2 regions of the Pantoea sp. S18 genome follow, and region 2 is predicted to be linked to the other one. Evidence: predicted binding sites of a transcription regulator. Region 2 holds the regulator's gene; the other holds the start of a gene.
The links. Region 2 encodes CRP, which controls carbon source genes, mostly activating them, when cyclic AMP is high. Its sites were predicted from a motif close to ATGTGANNNNNNTCACAT; they were not measured.
Positions count from the first base shown of each region.

Region 1: a site for CRP is predicted at 1,644-1,661, ahead of yrbN (protein YrbN). Genes of this name have one in related genera too.

Region 1 is NZ_CP142688.1:573,972-577,210, reverse strand. It holds gene VIJ98_RS02550 (DEAD/DEAH family ATP-dependent RNA helicase) at 1-1,564, opposite strand, end outside; gene yrbN (protein YrbN) at 1,581-1,631, opposite strand; gene nlpI (lipoprotein NlpI) at 1,742-2,626, opposite strand; gene pnp (polyribonucleotide nucleotidyltransferase) at 2,756-3,239, opposite strand, start outside.
Region 2 is NZ_CP142688.1:3,926,704-3,929,942, forward strand. It holds gene VIJ98_RS18315 (phosphoribulokinase) at 57-926, shown strand; gene VIJ98_RS18320 (OsmC family protein) at 978-1,382, opposite strand; gene crp (cAMP-activated global transcriptional regulator CRP) at 1,687-2,319, shown strand; gene VIJ98_RS18330 (YccS/YhfK family putative transporter) at 2,378-3,239, shown strand, end outside.

The DNA.
Region 1 (3,239 bases), 940 kb from region 2:
CGATGTAACGGCTGCTGATGTCGCCTTCGTTAGCGATCGCGCCAACGATGTGACGAACTTCAACACCATCATCGCGGCCTACTTCAATGCGGTACAGCTGCATTTCGCCAACGTCACGACGTTCACGACGTGGACGATCACCATCGCGGCTGTCACGGCTTTCGCGTGGACCACGAGAATCACGTGAATCGCGACGCTCACCACGGTCAGGACGATCGCTGAACTCACGACGCGCTGGACGTGGTGCTTCTGGTGGCAGAATCAGTGGACGTTCGCCCTGAGCCATTTTCAGCAGTGCTGCGGCCAGAGTTTCGATATCCAGATCTTCGCCCGGCTGCATTTTGCTCAGCAGTGCGCGGTACTGGTCCAGATCGCTGCTTTCCAGCTGCTGCTGTACTTTAGCCGCGAACTTAGCCAGACGACGCTCACCCAGCAGTTCTGCGTTCGGCAGTTCAACTTCTGGAATGGTCAGCTTCATGGTGCGTTCGATGTTGCGCAGCAGACGACGCTCGCGGTTCTCAACGAACAGCAACGCACGACCTGCACGACCTGCACGGCCGGTACGACCGATACGGTGAACGTAAGACTCTGCATCCATTGGGATATCAAAGTTTACTACCAGGCTGATACGCTCAACGTCCAGACCACGTGCGGCAACGTCGGTCGCGATCAGGATGTCGAGACGACCATCTTTCAAACGCTCCAGCGTCTGCTCACGCAGTGCCTGGTTCATATCACCGTTCAGTGCTGCGCTGTTATAACCGCTGCGCTCCAGCGCTTCGGCCACTTCCAGCGTGGCATTTTTGGTACGCACGAAGATGATGGCTGCATCGAAATCTTCTGCTTCCAGGAAGCGAACCAGTGCGTCAGTTTTACGGCCGTAAGCGGTCCAGTAAGACTGAGAAATGTCTGGGCGCGTAGTCAGGCTTGACTGGATGCGCACTTCCTGTGGATCTTTCATGAAGCGCTTGGTGATACGACGAATCGCTTCTGGCATGGTTGCTGAGAACAGCGCGGTCTGATGACCGTCTGGAATCTGCGCCATGATGGTTTCAACGTCTTCGATGAAGCCCATACGCAGCATTTCATCAGCTTCGTCCAGCACCAGACCGCGTAGGTTAGACAGATCTAACGTGCCACGCTTCAGGTGATCCAGCAGACGACCAGGCGTACCCACAACAACTTGTGGGCCCTGACGCAGTGCGCGCAGCTGTACGTCATAACGTTGGCCGCCGTACAGGGCTACAACGTTAATGCCACGCATGTGTTTAGAGAATTCTGTAACGGCTTCAGCAACCTGTACCGCCAATTCGCGGGTCGGTGCCAGCACCAAAATTTGCGGTGCTTTAACAGTAGGATCAATGTTGTTTAGCAGCGGCAGTGAGAAAGCCGCAGTTTTACCACTACCGGTCTGCGCCATACCCAACACGTCACGGCCAGCCAGCAGGTGAGGAATACACTCAGCCTGGATTGGAGAAGGCTTAACGTAGCCCATACCGTTCAGTGATTCGAGGATGTCGGCGTTCAGGCCAAGGTCAGCAAAAGTGGTTTGAATATCAGTCATGTAGTACACGTGCCTCTTAGATTGCGGCGGCCAGTCTACATAACTCGTCGTGAAAACTTTCAGTCATTTTCATCAAAAAGTGTGAACCGGCTCAAATTAGAAGTTTTGACGAACAGAAAAGCCCTCATCTCTGAAGATGATGACTTTACAGGTATTCAGGCAATAAAAGTTCGTCAGCTATTGCTGGTCAGATTCTGATAAATCGTCTTGTGTCTGGCCGAGTTGCGCCAGTTCCAACAATGCGTATCGGTGCTCAACAAAGTTGTTTACGTTGTTGGCCACCGCCAGTTTGAACAACGCTTTCGCGTCGTCCTTCTCCCCCAGACTTAGGTAGTACTTACCTAAATAGAAGTTGGTTTCACTGAGATGTTCAGCGAGCGAGGTGTTATCCGTTGCGTCCGCCTTGAGACGTTCCATCAGCGTTTTTTCACTGATGTCGCCAAGGTAGAACTCGACAATATTCCATCCCCATTGATCGCGAACCGCTTTGTCATGACGCTGTCTCAGCGTAACTTTTGCCTTGTCGGCATCCATATCGCTTTCAACGAGATAGAGCCAAAGGCTGCGGAATGGATCGTTAGGATCGTCTTGATAAAACGCCAGCAGATCATCTTGCGCTAACTTGTATCGACCGCCGTAATAGAGGGCGATACCACGGTTTAAATGCGCATAGTTGTAAGTTGGATCAAGCTCAAGTACAGAATCAAACGCTTCATAGGCAGCATCAAAGTTGCCTGCCTGCGTTAAGTATATACCGAGATAGTTAAATACCTCAGGCATATCTGGTCTTATAGACAGCGCTTGCGAAAAATCGTTCCGCGCTAGTGCCCTCAGACCCAAACTATCATACAACACTCCGCGCTCATATAATAGCTGTGCGCGTTCATCATCGGTCAGGGCACGACTGGCAAGAATTTGTTCCATGCGCGCCAGGATCACCTCTTGCTGCAGTGTGGGCTGCAAAGGTACTGCCAGAACTTCGTTCTTACGCCAATTGGAGTTGCTGCATCCTGCCAGCGTGATAGCTGTCGCAACAAAACACCAGCGCAAAAAAGGCTTCATTTCCCACTCCCGAATACAAACATTGGGACAACCATCCTGTCATCCTCCTGCTGTGCACAAGGATTCCCGCCCTCGCGATGATCTAAACACCTCTCCCCGCAAAGCAGGGAGAGGTAAATCGGTAAACGCTTACTCGGCGTCAGATGCATCAGATGCAGCGGTAGCAACTTCTTCCGCTGGTTTCTGCTCTGTCGCTTCTTTGATGCTCAGGCGTACACGGCCCTGACGGTCCACTTCCATTACTTTCACTGGAACTTCCTGGCCCATCTGCAGATAGTCGGTTACTTTCTCTACGCGCTTATCGGCGATCTGAGAGATGTGAACCAAACCTTCTTTACCGCCGCCGATTGCCACGAAGGCACCGAAATCAACGATACGTGTCACTTTACCTGAGTAAATGCGGCCAACTTCGATCTCAGCAGTAATCTCTTCGATACGACGAATGGCTTCTTTAGCTTTCAGGCTATCAGTTGCAGCGATCTTCACGGTGCCGTCATCTTCGATTTCGATGGTGGTGCCGGTTTCTTCGGTCAGCGCACGGATAACCGAGCCGCCTTTACCGATGACATCTTTGATCTTGTCTGAACTGATTTTGATGGTGTAAATGCGCGGC
Region 2 (3,239 bases):
CCTGCGGCAATTCGTGGTAACAATGCTCATCGCCGGACCTCACAGGGAGCTCTGTTATGTCAGCCAGGCATCCAATTATTGCCGTCACCGGTTCCAGCGGCGCCGGAACCACCACCACCAGCCTCGCCTTCCGCAAGATTTTCCAGCAGCTGAATCTGCATGCGGCGGAACTCGAGGGCGACAGTTTCCATCGCTTCACGCGTCCCGAAATGGACATGGCGATCCGCAAAGCGCGCGATCTCGGTCGCCACATCAGCTACTTCGGCCCGGAAGCCAATGATTTCGGCCTACTGGAGCAGACGTTCAAACATTACGGCCAAACCGGCCTCGGCGAATCACGCAAATATCTGCACACCTACGATGAAGCGGTGCCGTGGAATCAGGTGCCGGGTACTTTCACGCCGTGGCAGCCGCTGCCGGAAAACACCGATGTGCTGTTTTATGAAGGCTTGCACGGCGGCGTGGTCACGCAGCAGCAAAATGTGGCGGAGCATGTCGATCTGCTGGTTGGTGTGGTGCCGATTGTTAACCTTGAGTGGATTCAGAAGCTGGTGCGTGACACCGGCGAGCGCGGACATTCACGCGAAGCAGTAATGGATTCGGTGGTACGTTCGATGGAGGATTACATTAACTTCATCACGCCGCAGTTCTCGCGCACCCACATTAACTTCCAGCGCGTGCCGACCGTTGATACCTCAAATCCGTTTGCCGCCCGCGAAATTCCCTCGCTCGACGAAAGCTTCGTGGTGATTCATTTTCGCGGTCTGGAAGGCATCGCGTTCCCCTATCTGCTGGCGATGATTCAGGGATCGTTTATTTCCCACATCAATACGCTGGTGGTGCCGGGCGGCAAAATGGGATTGGCGATGGAGCTGATTATGCTGCCGCTGGTTCAGCGACTGATTGAAGGGAAACGGATTGAGTAGGTTTGGTGCGGGCTGTGAAAAGGGAGGCATGAATGCCTCCCCTACGACCGATTACAACTCGACAACCTCATAGCTGTGGGTAATTTCCACGCCTTTACCAAGCATGATCGCCACCGAGCAATATTTTTCTGCCGACAGGTCAACCGCGCGCGCAACCGCTTTATCGCTCAACGCTTTGCCGCTGACAATAAAATGCAGGTTGATGGTGGTAAAAATGCGTGGCGCCTCTTCACGGCGTTCTGAGGTGAGTTTCACTTCGCAATCGGCCACATCGCTGCGCCCTTTTTGCAGGATCGACACCACATCAATGGCGCTACAGCCGCCTGCGGCCATCAGCACCATCTCCATTGGACTTGGCGCTTTATCACCGGAATTACCGTCCATTAATACCTGATGGCCAGATGAGGATTCTCCGAGAAAGGTAAGACCTTCCACCCATTTCACTCGTGCCTGCATTATTCTCTCTCCTGAAGCGGCGGTTTTGCCGCCAGAGTACGCTTTCACCTGACAAACAGCAATCCAGAGTAATCCCCCTTTTGCTGAAGCGAGACAACACAAGACAGCTCGCAAAAGCTGTGCTACAAACAGTGCTGAAAATATTTTCGTCATCACAGACGAAGGCCGGAAGAATCAAAAGCGTAGCTTAAGAGTCCACCCGGAATAATTTTTCCATTACTGGAAACGCTCGACGATTAAACCGCCTGACAGGGAAAAATGCCCCCTGTATTTTGGGCACGATTACAACAGAGGATAATAGCGAATGGTTCTCGGCAAACCGCAAACAGACCCTACACTCGAATGGTTCCTGTCCCATTGCCATATTCACAAATATCCATCCAAAAGCACGCTCATCCATCAGGGTGAGAAAGCGGAAACGCTGTACTACATCGTAAAAGGTTCCGTAGCGGTACTGATTAAAGATGAAGAAGGCAAAGAGATGATTCTCTCCTACCTCAATCAGGGAGATTTCATCGGCGAACTCGGTCTTTTCGAAGAAGGCCAGGAACGTAGTGCCTGGGTACGTGCGAAGTCTGCCTGCGAAGTGGCTGAAATTTCATACAAAAAATTCCGTCAGCTGATTCAGGTAAACCCGGATATTTTAATGCGACTTTCGTCGCAAATGGCGCGTCGTCTGCAAGTCACATCTGAGAAAGTGGGCAACCTTGCCTTCCTCGATGTAACCGGACGTATCGCGCAAACGCTGCTAAATCTGGCCAAACAGCCAGATGCGATGACTCACCCAGACGGGATGCAAATCAAAATTACCCGTCAGGAGATTGGTCAGATCGTGGGCTGCTCACGCGAAACCGTGGGCCGTATCCTGAAAATGCTGGAAGATCAGAACCTGATCTCCGCACACGGTAAAACCATCGTCGTTTACGGCACCCGCTAATTTCTTCTCACCCACGGCGTGATGGCAACATCGCGCCGTTTCTATTTGCGATGAGCTGATGTGGCGCCGAATCATCTATCATCCCGAAGTTAACTATGCGCTGCGGCAAACGCTGGTGCTGTGCCTGCCTGTGGCTCTCGGCTGGCTGTTTGGCGATCTGCAAAAAGGTCTGCTGTTCTCGTTAGTGCCTGCCTGCTGCAACATGGCGGGGCTGGATACGCCGCACAAACGCTTCTTCAAACGCCTGATTGTGGGTGGTTCGCTGTTTGCCACCGGCAGTTTCCTGATGCAAATCCTTACTGCTTACCAGATTCCGTTGCCGCTGATTTTGCTGGCGCTGCCGCTGCTGATTGGCGTGACCGGCGAAATCGGTCCGCTGCATGCGCGCTTACTGCCCGCAACGCTCATCGCCGCCATCTTTACGCTCAGCTTAGTGGGACGCATGCCGATGTGGGTGCCGCCGCTGCTCTACATCGGCGGCACGCTGTGGTACGGCTTATTCAACTGGTTCTGGTTCTGGCTGTGGAAAGAGCAGCCGATGCGCGAATCGCTCAGCCTGCTGTTCCGCGAGCTGGCCGATTATTGCGATGCCAAATATACCTTACTGACGCAGCTGACCGATCCAGAAAAAGCGCTGCCACCGCTGCTGGCGCGTCAGCAAAAGGCGGTCGATCTCATCACCACCTGCTACCAGCAAATGCATATGCTGTCGGCCAGCCGCGATAACAGCCACAAACGCCTGACGCGCGCTTTCCAGGTGGCGCTGGATTTACAGGAACACATCTCGGTGAGTTTGCATCAGCCTGAAGAGGTGCAGAGGCTGGTTGAAGAGAGCCACGCCGAAGCGGTGATTCGCTGGAACGCCAAAATCATCTCGGCGCGACTGCGCGTGCTGGCGGATGCGATTCTCTACCATCAGC